DNA from 2 places in the Nonomuraea sp. KM90 genome. Region 1 is predicted to be linked to the other one. Evidence: riboswitches for the same ligand, from Rfam matches in the RefSeq annotation. Region 1 holds a riboswitch; the other holds the start of a gene.
The links. A riboswitch is a leader RNA that binds a small molecule or an ion and turns the genes downstream of it on or off. The one in region 1 is predicted to bind cyclic di-AMP.
Positions count from the first base shown of each region.

Region 2: it holds a riboswitch for cyclic di-AMP, as region 1 does, so the genes downstream of both, ACTWPW_RS01540 (C40 family peptidase) here and ACTWPW_RS55630 (CHAP domain-containing protein) in region 1, are expected to answer to the same signal.

Region 1 is NZ_JBQQCB010000148.1:5,901-12,849, reverse strand. Features, by position in the region: gene ACTWPW_RS55645 (LysR family transcriptional regulator) at 1-294, opposite strand, end outside; gene ACTWPW_RS55640 (alpha/beta fold hydrolase) at 353-1,171, shown strand; gene ACTWPW_RS55635 (hypothetical protein) at 1,438-1,734, shown strand; gene ACTWPW_RS55630 (CHAP domain-containing protein) at 1,951-2,655, opposite strand; cyclic di-AMP (ydaO/yuaA leader) riboswitch at 2,668-2,805, opposite strand; gene ACTWPW_RS55625 (Gfo/Idh/MocA family protein) at 2,923-3,876, opposite strand; gene ACTWPW_RS55620 (aldo/keto reductase) at 3,967-4,788, opposite strand; gene ACTWPW_RS55615 (hypothetical protein) at 4,887-5,831, shown strand; gene ACTWPW_RS55610 (DUF6716 putative glycosyltransferase) at 5,828-6,949, shown strand, end outside.
Region 2 is NZ_JBQQCB010000001.1:255,296-262,244, forward strand. Features, by position in the region: gene ACTWPW_RS01525 (glycosyltransferase family 4 protein) at 1-804, opposite strand, end outside; gene ACTWPW_RS01530 (M48 family metallopeptidase) at 771-2,441, opposite strand; gene ACTWPW_RS01535 (hypothetical protein) at 2,453-3,274, opposite strand; gene ACTWPW_RS01540 (C40 family peptidase) at 3,373-3,894, opposite strand; cyclic di-AMP (ydaO/yuaA leader) riboswitch at 3,968-4,132, opposite strand; gene ACTWPW_RS01545 (C40 family peptidase) at 4,577-5,479, opposite strand; gene ACTWPW_RS01550 (NYN domain-containing protein) at 5,637-6,949, opposite strand, start outside.

The sequences.
Region 1 (6,949 bases):
CAGGCTGGCCAGGCGCAGCTCGCCGGTGATCTGGCCGTTGGCGGCGGCCACGTCGGCGCGGATGAGGTCGAAGTGCCGCAGGGCCTCGCGGGCCCGGGCGAGCGCGCGGCGGCCGGCCTCGGTGAGGGCGATGCCGTCGCGGTGGCGGACGAACAGGGTCGCCCCGAGCTCGCGCTCCAGCGTGGCGACGGCGCGGCTGACGGCGGGCTGGGACATGCCGAGGTGGTCGGCGGCGGTGGTGAAGCCGGCGTGGTCGGCGACCGCGACGAGCACTCTGAGCTGCGCCAATGTCATGCCGACATACCCTAGTTGGTATTTGACCGGGGCTGGAGCAGAACACGATGGTTATGCCATGACCACGCGAGAGACGATTGACGTAGACGGGCGGCGGGCCGGCTATCTGACGGCCGGGGAGCGGGGCCCGATGGTGCTGCTGCTGCACGGCACGTACTGGAGCCGGGTCTGGGCGCCCGTGATCGACCGGCTGGCCGCGGCCGGGCTGCGGCCGGTCGCGGTCGACCTGCCCGGTCTGGGGCGCTCGGAGGGGGAGTTGACGGTCGAGACGGCGGCCGTTCCGGCGCTGGCGGAGTGGGTGGCCCGCTTCGCGGCGGCGGTGGGGGCGGAGGAGCCGGTGGCCGTGGCCGGGCACGACATCGGGGGCGCGGTCGCGCAGCACCTGCTGGCCGCGGGGCCGGTGCGGGTGCGCAGGCTGGCGCTGGTCAACTCGGTCACGTACGACTCCTGGCCGGTGGCCGCGGTGGCCCGCTACCGCGACCCGGCGGTGGCCGCCGCGACGACCGCCGAGGACGTGCTGGCCGCGCGCCGCATCGCCGTAGGTGCCGCGCTGGCCCGTCCGGCGACGGAGGAGGAGCTGGCCGACTACCTCGACCCCTGGACCGACCCGCGGGTCTGCCGGTCGTGGCTGGCCCTGGCGGGCGCGGCCGACAGCCGTTACACGCTCGACCTGGTCCCGGCGCTGCGGGCCGACCGTACGCCGAAGCTGCTGGTCTGGGGTGAGGACGACCAGTTCCAGCAGGTGCGGCAGGCCGAGCGGTTCGCCGCCGAGATGCCCGCCACCAGGCTGGTGCGCATCCCGAAGGCGGGTCACATCCCGATGGAGAACGACCCGGACGGGGTCGCCGGGGCGCTGGCCGCGTTCTTCCTGGAGTGAGCCGGGCTTATCCCGATGTGCCCGCATCGGTTTGACCCGCCGAGCGCGGCGGGGTTACCGTCGGGCACATGGCATACCAATGTGATCGCATTGGATTGGCGTGAGGGCTGTCCGTCTCGCCGGCCTGCTGCCGCTGGCCGGGCCCTGCCGCCTGGTGCCGTTCGGCCTGTTCGGTGCGGGCGCGGCAACGCTGGGCCCGCTCGGCACGGTGCCGCTCGGCCGGCTGGTCTCCCACGGCGGCGCCGCGCCGCTGATCGCGTTGCTCGATGCGGGAGGCCCCGCTCCTGCTGGTGCTGGACGAGCCGACCGCCTCCCTCGACGCCCCGGCCGAGAGCGCCGTCTTCGCCCGCTACGCCGAGGCCGCCCGCCGCCACCCCTGGACCGTCACGCTGCTGGTCACCCACCGCTTCCCCACGGTGCGGACGGCGGACCTGATCGTCGTGCTCGACGGCGGCCGGGTCGTCCAGCGTGGCACCCACGACGACCTCGTCGCCCGCCCCGGCCCGTACGCCGAGCTGCATGCCATCCAGCGCGACGCCTTCACGGCGGCCGACGGGCTGTGACGCGGGGAGCGCCGCGGGTCATCGCGAGGCCCGCCGGCGCCCGAGCAGGGGTGCTGGTGAGCATGCCGCCACGCCGAGGACCGGTGCCCGGCACGCTCATGGCGGGCATCGGCATCGCCGGGGGAAGCCGGGAAACGCGACGAGCGCGCGTCCCATTCGGGGACGCGTGCTCGTCGAGTTCAGGGAAGGCGGGGGAACCCCCTCAGCCAGAGTCCGTCAGGCGCGGTACTGCGGGTAGCCGTAACCGAAGACCTTGGACTTCGGACGGATGCGCTCCTCGACCCGGCCGTTGCCGGTGTTGCCCTCGATCGTGGAGATGGTGCCGTTCTGGTTGTCCTTCACGACGAACCCGACGTGCTGGATGTCGCTGAGGCTCTTGCCGCCGTCCCAGGAGAAGAAGACCACGGCGCCGGGCTTGGCGACGGTGCCGAAGCGGTGGTTCGCGGCGAACCACTTGGCGTGGGCGACGGTGTAGGCGTCCCAGCCGACCTGCGGGCGGGCGCCGGTCTGCTCGCCGACCCAGGAGACGAACATCGAGCACCAGGCGGCGTTCAGGTACGCGGCGCGGTTGCCGCCGTCACGGGCGACGGTCTCGGCGGCGCGCTTGGAGGCGGCGTACCACTGCTGGTACTTGGTGCCGCCGCCGTAGGCGTTCTCGGAGGTACCGACCTGGGCCCTGGCGAGGGCGAGGACCTGGTCCGCGGTGACGTTGACCTTGGTCTCCTCCACCCTGTCGCCGGCCTTGTGGGCGGCGATGGCGGTGTCCGGGTGCCTGGCGGCGGTGGCCGCGGCGACGCCGGTGGCGGTGTCGGCATTGGCGGCTACGGCGTTGGCGCCGAGGGCCGAGGCGATGACGGTGGCGCCGAGGACGGCGCGGGCGATGGTGGTCTTCGAGGCAGCGGAAATACGGTGCTTGGCCATCGAGGGGGTTACTCCTTGCTTCCATGCCGCTTACCGGGTTAGCTGACGGGTTCGGGCGTGGAAGCTGCCCTACGGCACCGGAGTGCCGATTCACCCCAAAGGACATGGGTCCCCGGTTCCGCGCGGACGCGGATTCAGCGGTCACAGGGCGATCCTGTGATTTGTCGTGCGATGGTCAGACATAGCCGGACAAACCGGACGTATGCCTCAAGTTGCCCCATAAGGTAATACATGAGGCAAGAGGATTACAAATCCATAAAAGCGCGGCTAGGCAAGTTGCCTGCGTGCGTCGGCCAGAAGCCCCATCATGGCAAGGGATTCGTCAAGCGGCATGATCGAGGATTCGGTCCTGCCTTCGGCCGTGGCGGCGCGGACTTCGCGGAGCTCTCCGGCGTATCCGTTGTCCGCCGGATCGAGCACGTGCTCTTCCGGCTCCATGGAGGGCCCGGTGAGCAGGATCCGCTGCGGGGCCCAGAACGGCGCCTGGATGTCCGCCCGCATCTGAGTACCTACAACACTGGCCTGGTTAGGGTAATTCCCCAGCAATGAGGTGGCCACGAGAGCATGCCTGCCACCGGGGTAGAGCAATACGCCGGCCGCCTCCGCGTCCACCCCGTTCGGGGCCAGGGAGCCGGTGATGCGCAGGTCAGCGGGCATGCCCAGGAGGAGCTGGGCCAGGCCGAACGGGTAGATCCCCAGGTCGAGCAGCGCGCCGCCGCCCAGCTCCGGCGCCCACAGCCGGTGCGCCGGGTCGTACGGCAGGGCGAAGCCGAAACTGGCCTGCACGGAGCGGATCTCGCCGAAGCGCGGGTCGGTCGCGATCCGCCGGATGAGGGGGTTGAACCTCATCCACATGGCCTCCATCAGGAACACGCCCGCCTCGCGCGCCAGGCGCACCATCTTCTCCGCGTCGTCCACGGTCGCCGCCAGCGGCTTCTCGCAGAGCACGGCCTTGCCCGCGGCGATGGCGGCCTCGGCCACCCGCAGGTGCTGCGCGTGCGGCGTCGCGACGTAGATCGCGTCCACCGCCGGGTCGGCGCACAGCTGCTCATAAGAGCCGTACGCCGACTCCGCCCCCAAAGTCGTGGCCAGGGCCTGCGCCCTGGCGAGGTTCCTGGATCCGACGGCGGCCACCCGCATCCCGGGCTCCGCCACGATGGCGGCCCCCACGGTACGCGCGATGCCGCCGGTCGCCGCAATTCCCCATGTGAAATCTTGCACGCGGCAGATCGTATACGGACGGTAAAAGGTGACTTATGGCGGCGTCATGTAACGGTAATTCCTTTACGTCACATGAGCCACTCCGGTCACTCACGTCATGTTGAAAGTCTCGGGATCGGGGCCGATGCGCCTGCTCCTGTTCATCGCGCCGATGGCCGCCATGTCCTCGGCGTCGAGGATGAAGCTGAACACGTCGATGTTCTCGGCGATCCGCGCGGGCGTCACGGACTTGGGGATGACCACGTTGCCGAGCTGCAGGTGCCACCGGAGCACGATCTGCGCGGGCGTCTTGCCGTACTTCTCCGACAGCACCGCCAGCGCCGGGTCCGCGAGCAGCCCCTTGCCCTGCCCGAGCGGGCTCCACGCCTCGGTGAGGATGCCGTTGGCCTCGTGGAAGGCCCGCATCTCCCGCTGCTGCAGGTAGGGGTGGAGCTCGATCTGGTTGATGGCCGGGGTGATGTCGGTCTCGTCCATGAGCCGGGTGAGCGTGTCGACGGTGAAGTTGGACGTGCCGATGGCCCTGGCCCGGCCGTCACGGTAGATCTTCTCCATCGCCTTCCACGCCTGCACGTACTTGTCCTGCTTCGGCACCGGCCAGTGGATGAGGAAAAGATCTACGTGGTCGAGGCCCAGCCGGGTCAGGCACTCGTCGAAGGCCGCCTCCGCGCGGGCGTGGTCGCCGTTCCACAGCTTCGTGGTCACGAATACCTTCTCGCGGGGCAGCCCGCTCGCGAGCACGGCTCGCCCCACGCCCTCCTCGTTGCCGTAGGCCGCGGCGGTGTCGACGTGCCGGTAGCCCGCTTTGAGCGCGGTCGCGACCGCGTGCTCGGCCTCGTCGGCCGGTACCTGCCAGACGCCGTACCCGAGCTGCGGGATCTGCACGCCGTCGCTGTTGAGCATGAGCGAATTCATACCCTCCATTGTTCACGTCGCGTTTCTGAGAGCTTAAGCCGGTGGGGCTAGCTTGAAGCGGTCGTGAACGGGCCATCACCCCGCTGGGAGGGCAAGGAGTGGTCGAACAGGCGTCGGCCTGGGTGGAGTCCCCGCTCCAGATGCTGTGCGCCGTCGAGGCCCACCACGCCGGGCTCCTCGGACCCGCGACGGCCATCGTGCCACGTGCGGGCCTGCGGCCCCTGAAGGCCACGCGGCGCGAGCTGCGCGCCCTGGGGCTCCCGGAGGGCCTCGAGCTGGCCGAGCCGCGCGAGCGCATGCCCAGGCGCGTGCAGGCGGTCGGAGACGCCTTCTCCGGCAAGGTCCAGCTGCGCTGGCTCACCTCCAGGCCCGGCCACATCGTCATCGTGGACGACGGGCTGGCCACGCTCCGGCTGCTGGAGCTGCTCGCCGCCGGCCCGTACCGCCCGCTGCTGCGCGCCCGCGCCCAGCCCACCCGGCTGCGTGCCGCGCTGGGCGTGGCGGCCGCGCTCCGGCTGCGCATGAGCAAGGTGTCGGTCTTCACCGCCCTGTCCGTGGACGACAAGCTCGAGGAGGCCGTCCGCCGCGCCGGGGTCGACCTCGTCCGCCACGACTTCGCCTGGTTGCGCGCCCAGCCGCTCAGCGCCGAGGGCCCCGCCGAGCGCACGGTCGTGCTCGGCACCTCGCTCGTCCGCAACGGCCTGGTGCACCGCGACCACTACCTGCGCTGGCTGACGGACCTGGCCGCGCGCGAGCCGCTGGCCTACTACCCGCACCGCCGCGAGGACCCCGTGGACGTCGCGCTGATCAGGGAGCGCCCCGGCATCACCGTCCACGACGCCGGCGTGCCCGCCGAGCTGACGCTGCGCGGGCTGGATGCCGGGCAGCGCGTGCTCAGCCTTCCCTCGACCGCGATCACCTCGCTGCGGGTGCTGCTCAGCCCGCGCGGTGTCGCCGTCGAGCCCGTGGACGTTCCCGATGACTGGTGGACCAGCAGGGCGGCCCCCGCCCTGCGATCACATTTGACTGGAGTGTCCGGGTGAGAGTGTTGGCGGTCGCCGACTCCGACTCGTATCTGAAATGGGCGGCCTGCCTGCTCGGTGACCTGCCTTCGGGCTGCGTGACAGAGCTGGTCGTGGTGCGCACCCCGATCGCCCCCTCGCCGGAGCAGATCGCCGCCGCAGTGGGCGGGCGGGAGGCGCCGACGGTGCTGTCCGCGCGCTCCGTGCGGCGGCTGGCCGAGCGGACGCAGCCGGACGTCATCCTGGTGGCCTGCACGGGCCCGGTGGTGGACGTGCTGGTGGCCGAGGTGCTCAACGGGCTGCGTCCGCGGCCGGTGTTCGCCAGCGGGCTGCCGGGCATCTCGGTGCCGGCGACGGAGAAGGCATGGTTGTTCCGCAGCGGCTGCGACCTGTTCGTGGTGCACAGCGAGCGGGAGGTGGCCGAGTTCTCCGAGATCGCCGCCCGGCTCGGCGGGGGAGGGGCGGTGGGCCTGGCCCGGCTGCCGTTCCTGCGGCCCGAGCTGACCTCGCGGGGCGGCAACCGGGTGGTCTTCGCCACCCAGGCCAAGGTGCCGCGCGAGCGGGAGCAGCGCGAGCGGATCCTGCAGTCGCTGGCCGAGCTGGCCGGGCGGCGGCCGGACCTGGACGTGGTGGTCAAGCTGCGCGCGCTGGAGGACGAGCGGCAGACGCACAACGAGCGCCACCACTACCAGCGGCTGTGGCGGGAGATGGGCGAGCCGGGCCGGCTGGCGTTCGAGGCCGGCTCGATGCACGACCAGCTGGAGCGGGCGGCCGGGTTCGTCACGGTGAGCTCGACGGCGGCGCTGGAGGCCATCGCCATGGGCGTGCCGTCCCTGGTGCTGAGCGACTTCGGCGTGAGCGCCGAGATGATCAACCTGGTGTTCGAGGGCAGCGACCTGCTCGGCACGCTCGACGAGCTGGCCGCGGGCGGCTTCCACGACGCCTCGCCGGCCTGGTGCGCGGCCAACTACTTCCACCCGGCCGAGCGCAACGACTGGGCGGGGCTGCTGACCGGGCTGGCGATCGCCAGGCCGCGGGTGCCCGCCAGGTCGCTGCTCGACGGGCCGGAGCACGCGGCGGGGCGGCGCAGGGCCCGCCTCCGGGTGGAGGTGCCGCCCAAGATGCTCCGGGCGGGATAC
Region 2 (6,949 bases), on a different contig from region 1:
GCCGGGCAGGTCGGCCGCCGGCACCGTGCCGGTGAACCTGATCGACTCCCGCCCTGCCGCCAGCCGCTCCAGCCGCCCCCGGTACGGGCCGCCGCCCACCAGCAGCAGCACCGCCTCCGGCACCGCGCGCAGCACCTGGGGCCAGGCCCTGATGAGCTGGTCCTGGCCCTTGCGCGGCACCAGGCGCGACACGCACGCGACGACCGGCCGGCCCGGCAGGCCCAGCTCTGCCTTGGGCGCGCCGGGGTGGAACTGCCCGACATCCACGCCGGGCGCGAGCCGTACGAGCTTGTCCGCGGGGATGGCGGCGGCCAGCCGCTGGCGCGTGTACTCCCCCAGGTACGTCACCACGTCGGCGTGCCGGCCGATCCTGCGCAGCACCGAGCGGAAGCCCGGCGCGCTCGCCCACGACGCCTCGTGGCCGTGGGTGAGCATCACCACCCTGCGCGCGCCCGCCCGGCGCAGGCGCGGCGCGAGCAGGCCGAGCGGCGCCGCCGCGCCGAACACCACGGTGTCCGCGCCGTGCTCGGCCACCAGCCCGGCCGCCGTCCGCGCGACGGCCGGGGTGGGCAGCATGAGCCGCGTCGGGTGCCGCACGATCCGGTACGGCTGGCGCCGGTCGAACTCCGCGCACCCCGGCCAGGCGGGGGCGTAGACGGCCACGCCGGGCGTGCGCAGCGCGAGCCCGTGCACGAACGACTGGATGCCGCCCGGTCGGGGCGGGAAGTCGTTCGTCACGAAGACCACTCTGGGCCCGGCCGCGGGGTCGGTCACGGTACGGGTACGCCGTTCAGCTCGGCCCATGAGCGGGCCATGGCGATGCGCTCGGGGCTGGAGGGATGGGAGGCATAGAGCACATATTCCACCGCATTAGGCGACAAGTCGGAAATATTGGTCACTGCCAGGCGTTTCTGCATGGCGATGAACGTGGCGGGATCCTTCGTCAGGTCGAGCGCGTGGACGTCGGCCCGGGCCTCGATGTGCCGGCTGACCACGTTCTGGAACGGGCCGACGAGCAGCGAGCCGACGGTCGCGAGCCCCACCAGCGCGCCGACCGCCCGCGGATCGGTGATCGAGGCGACACCGGCGCGCCGCCGGACCGGGGTGAAGACGAGGAACAGCGCGATCGCGCCCAGCCCGGCGCCCAGGCCGCCGATGAGCGTGCCGTGGAGCACGTCGTCGTACTTGGCGTGGCCCAGCTCGTGCGCCACGACCAGCTCGACCTCCGGCTGCGGGGCCCGGAGCAGCGTGTCGTAGACGACGATGCGGCGCGTGGCGCCGAAGCCGGACACGTACGCGTTGAGCGCCGTCGTCCTGCGCGAGGCGTCGGCCACCAGCACGTCCTCGACCGGCACGCCGTCCCGCTCGGCCATGTCGAGCAGCTTCGTCCGCAGCGCGCCCTGCGGCATGGAGGTGAAGTCGTTGAACATCGGCTCGAACACCACCGGGTACACGAACGACGCCACCACCGTCAGCGCGAACGCCCCCACCGCGGCGGGGATCCACCACCGCCGCACCTTGCGGGCCAGCGCCACCAGGGCCGTCAGCATCACGCAGAGCAGGAACACCTCCACGCCCAGGTTCTTCAGCCGGTCGCCCGCCCAGCCGGCCCAGTCCTGGGTGGACAGGCCGTAGTCGCGCATGATCGTCTCGAACCAGGCGCCCAGCGGCCACCTGACCAGCTCGACGATCGCGGTGATGACCACGACGCCGAGGATCACCCGCACCCACCAGGGGCCCTTGAGCCACCCCACCGCCCTGGCCCCGAGCGGGGTGGCGAGCAGGAGCCCGGCGAAGACGATCGTGAGCGCGAGCGACAGGTAGCTCGGCAGGCTCGTGGCCGCGTCGAACGCCTCCGCCCTGGCGATCTGGGCGGCGGTGAAGTCGCGGGCCGGATCGGGCGGCCCGCCGGTCAGCACGTGCCACGGAGTGGTGAAGGCGGTCACCGCCAGGATCACGACGCCGAGGAGCACCAGCGCGACGGCGGCCTGCCGCCTCAGCCCGCTCTCCCCGGCGGGCGGCCCTCCGTTCACGGGCGTCTCCCCACCGTCTCGTGTCCACGCTCGGGCTCCGGCTCGGGTCCGGGCCCCGGGCTCGCCCGGCACCGCCTCTCCGGCACCCTGGAGGACCGTCTCAGGAGCCGCCCCACGAGCCGCCCCACGAGCCGCCCCACGAGCCGCCCCACGAGCCGCCCCACTGGCCGCCCCACTGGCCGCCTCACCCGCCGCCTCACTGGCCGGTTCCCCGGCGGCCGCCCCGCCGCCGTGTCCGGCCGTCCCCGCCGCCGTGGCCGCACCCTCCGGCCGCCCGGCGCCCGGCCGCCCGGGGCCCGGCTTCCCGACGCCCACGGCGGCCATCGCGCCGTCCGGTGCGCCGTCCGGTGCGCCGTCCGGGGGCTCGTCCTGCCGTGCCGCGTCGTCCTCGTCCTGCCGTTCGCTCATCTGCCTCCCCTTCACACGAGCTGATCCCGCACGTATTCGCGCCACCGTGCCGTCAGCGTGGCGACGGAGAGCCCCAGTGAGGCGAGTGCCCGGTCGAGGCCGGCCGCCTGAGCTTCACGGTAGAGCCTCACCAGGGTCCCTTCACCGAACCGGTCAGCCAGGAAGCGACACGCCAGCCAGGCCTCCTGGTAAGCCCGCGCCAGCCGGTCGGGGTCCCGCCCGTCGGCCGCGAAAGCCGCAGGTCCCGGCAAAGCGTTCGGCAGGCGCCCGGCGCGGACCTCGGCGGCCAGCTCGGCGGCGGCCGTCGCCACGGGGAGCCCGGCGTCGCGGTAGCCGACGTAGTCGGCGAAGCCCTCGTAGAGCCAGACGGGGAGGTGGTCGGTGCCGGCGGCGACGTGGGTGAGCTCGTGGGCGAGCACGACGTCCCTGCCGGTGGGATTGAGGGTGGCGAAGAGCTCGGGTACGACGATCACCCGCCCGCGGTCGGCCACCGCGGCCAGGCCGTCCAGCCGATCCACGCCGGCCAGCCGGGCGGCCTCGCGGGCGGACTCAGGGACGACGACCAGGGGGCGTACCGGCCTGCCGAGCACGGCCGAGACCCGCAGCCCGGCCCGATCGGCGAGCCGCGCCATCTCGTCGAGCGAGCCCGCGCCCTGACCGACATAGCTGACATGGCCGACGACGACGGACCGACCACCGCGCCGGACGACCGTGCGGCCGCCGGGCCACAGGTCGAGGATCCCCGAGGGCAGGACCGGGGGTTCGGGGCCACCGGCCAGGGCGAGGAGCAGCAGGCCGGCCACCGCGGCTCGTCGGCTCACCTGCTCGGACACGATGCCCGATCGTAGCCCCACCACATGAGTGCTCCCGCGGACGCGCGAGAGCCCCGCCCGAATCCAGGAAGGTCTCCAGGAATCCGGACGGGGCTTCTTCACATGCCGGGACGGACCGCGCCGACGAATGACGACTTACGCCATCCGCCCAGCTTGTCGATGCGCACCCGTTCGCCTGTCCGTGGCGAGTGGATCATCTTGCCCTTGCCGACGTACATGCCCACGTGGCCGAGCCCGCTGAAGAACATCAGGTCACCCGGCTGGAGGTTCCGCCAGGAGATCCTGCTCTTGATGCGGGCGAACTGGCTGCTCGCCACGCGCGGGAGCGTCACCCCGGCCCTCTTCCAGGCGAACTGGACGAGTCCGGAGCAGTCAAACGAACCAGGTCCTGTGCCACCGTAACGGTACGGGTCACCGATCTGATCCTTGGCCACGGCGACGGCCTTGCGGGCCTTCGCTTTCTGCCGAGCGATCCTGGCCGCCCGTCGCTGGGCTGCCGTGGCCGACGTCGACGTCTTGGCGGTGGTCTCCGCCTTCGCCGTCTCAGCGGCCGATTCGCTCGTCGTCGCCGCCTGAGCCGTTGGGGCAGGGAGGATCAGACCTCCGGCCGTCACGGTCATCGTGAGCGCTACGCCGCTCAGGGCAAGGCGGGACAGGCGGGGGTTCTGCAGGGAGGTAGACAGGATTTCTCCTTGTGTCTTCCACGAACGCCTACCGGGTTAGCTGACGGATTCGGGCCTGGAAGTCGCCCTACGGCGCGATGACGCGCCGATTCACCCCTGATCCCTGGGGAAACGTGGGATCGCTGGGTCCCCGGCTCCGTGCCTCCTGGCTGCACGGACTCGGCAGGTCGTCACCCCGATTGATTGCGATATGCAGATATCTGGGGATATCGGGGACGACCGGCGGATTCTTTTCTGTCTCGCATCGGGAGGGACCGATGCGGGTTCGCGGTGTCATGGCTTGTTCACCGCGACGACGCCAGAAGCTACGCCGAAAGGTCAAGGATCGGCAAAGCGCGAGTCAGGTTGTAAAGATCAGACAGCAGGGCCAGTAAGGAAGGAAACCCCTGCTGGAACACCAGGTTCCGTTATCCAAATGTGACCCTGCTCACACTTCTGACAGCCCGCGCTTGTCAGGCGTCGTTTGTCGCGTTTGTCACATTTTTCGCAGGAATTGACGGCCGTTTCGCGCCGTGGGAACGCTCCCGCCCCGGATCGCACGCCGGCAGACGCCACCTACTATGTGGCATCGTAGAAGCGGATGTGAGGCCGAAATCCGGTCGGGCGGGAGCCGAAAATGTTACGGGCGGACCGCGCCGACCAGGGAGCGGCCGTACGCGGAGAGCGCGACGACCTTCACGACGTCGCCCGTCTGCGGCGCGTGGACGATCTGCCCGTTGCCCGCGTAAATGCTGACGTGGCCCAGGCCCTCGCTGAAGATGAGGTCGCCGGGCTGCAGGGAGTCGAGGTCCACCTTGCGGCTCGCGCCCCACGCCCACTGCTGCCACGTCGTACGCGGCAGCGTGACGCCGGCCGCCGCCCAGGCCGCCTGGGTCAGGCCCGAGCAGTCGTACCCGCGCGGCCCCGTCCCGCCGTAGATGTACGGCTTGCCCACCTGCGCGTACGCGAACCGCAGCACCGCCGCCGCGCTCCCCGAGGCCGGGCCCGTGTACTTGATGCCCGTGCTGTTCGGGTTGCCGGGGTTGTAGGCACCCAGCTTGTCCAGCAGCTTCTTCTGGTCGACGATCAGCTTGCGGATCTCCGAGCGCTCCTTCTCGACCGCGTCGCGCTCCTTGTCCGCCTCCTCGAGGGCCTCCTGCGCCTTGTCGCGCTCGACCTTCAGCCCGCGGTTCTCCCGGTCGAACGCCGCCAGCTTCTCCGCGCGCTCCTGCGCGAGCTGACCCGCGACGGCCAGCCCCGACAGCGTGCTCTGGGGGTCGTCCGAGGTCATGATCCCGGGCCAGGAGGTGACGTCCTCACCGAGCTGGTAGCTGTCGACGGCCATGCCGATCACCTGCGCGCGCAGGTCCGCGACCGTCTCCAGCTTGCGCTTGTAGCTGTCGTTCAGCTTGGTGAAGGTGCTCTTGGCCTTCTTGTAGCGCTCGTTCGCCGTGTTGAACCGGTCGACGACCTTGTCAGCCTTGTCGTTGAGCTTCTCGAGCTTGGCCTTGGCCTGGCCGAGAGTGGGTTTGGGATCAGCCATCGCCGCTCCCATCGGGCACATCACCAGCCCGAACGCGAGACCCGCGGCCACCGGCACCCGGCCAAACCTCACAGTGTCGCCTCCCAGGGATTACATCTGGGGCGAAATAGTACAGAAGTGGCGGGTGGGGTCTGCCCCAAACGCACCAATTCGTAATCTAGGCGCGGCCCAGTCTGCGCAGCAGCAGACCTGACGGAACCGGTCTGGCACCCATGCGCCTGACCGACTCGGCGACCTCGCGGTCCGACGACACCACGGCGATGGCCCGGCCGGGCGGCTCGGCGCGTACGAGCTGGCGGATGAGGTCGTCGGCGATCTCCCCCGGCGCGCTGAACAGCACCCGCACCCCGCGCGGCGCGACCACCTGCACGGGGGCGTTGAGCTCCGCCCCGTCGAACACCACGGTGACCTCGACCCTGGTCTGCGCCACCAGCCCGCCCAGCGCGGTCATGAGCCGGTTGCGCTGGTCGGCGAGGGTGAGGGTGCCGTAGCCGGTCTTGGTGACGTTGTAGCCGTCGATGATCAGGTGCACCTGCGGCAGCGCCAGGAGCTGGTCGAGGAGCTGCGGGTCGTCGTCGGCCAGCGCCCGCGCGGGCACCCCGCGCACGCCGGGACGCTCGCCGGTGACGGCCGCGACCGAGTCGGCGGGCCGGCTGATCGTGGTCGGCAGGGCCAGCTCGCGGCGCAACCCGGCCGAGGCGTCCTGCAGCGCGTCGAGCAGCACCCGGACGCGCGCGTCCTCGATGCTCCGGCCCTCGCGGGCGGCCCGGCGCGAGGCCTCCAGCTGCTTCTCCACGTCGGCCAGCCGCTCGCGCAGCCGCCGCAGCTCGGACTCCCCGGCGCTGCCGGCGGCCGAGGCGGCCGTCTTGGCCTCCTCCGCCGCGTGCTCCATCTCCTCGGCCCGCCGCACCGCGGCCTTGGCCCGCTCGCGGGCTTCGTGCAGCTTGCGGCGCAGGTCGGAGTTCTCCGCGCGGGCCGCCTTGATCTGCTCGCGCAGCCGGTCGGCCTCCTCCTTGGCGGCGCTCTTCTGCGCGGCGAGCTGCTCGCGCAGCCGGGTGACCGCCTCCTCGCGCTCCGAGCCCTCGGCCGCCACCGCCGACTGCTCCAGGTCGGTGCGGGCGGCTTCGATCATCTCCGCCCAGCCCGGCGGCCGGGTGAGGTAGGCCGCCGCGGCCACGAGCACCGGGTCGGCGGCGGGCGGCACGTTGCCCTCGGCCAGCGAGGTGACGAGCTCCGGCCAGCCCGCCGCCACCGACTCGGCGACCAGCTCGCGGAACTTCTTGTCGTTCTCCAGCTGCGCCGCGATCGGCGCGCTGCCCAGCTTGGCGCGCTTGCGGGGGTCGAACTTGGCGATGCCGCGCAAGGGCGGCGGTATGGAGGTGGAGGGCATCGTCCCGAGGACTTGAGAGGCCAGATCGACCACATTGAGCCGCACCTGCTCGGGAAGCGGGCGAGACAGGCCTTCACCCG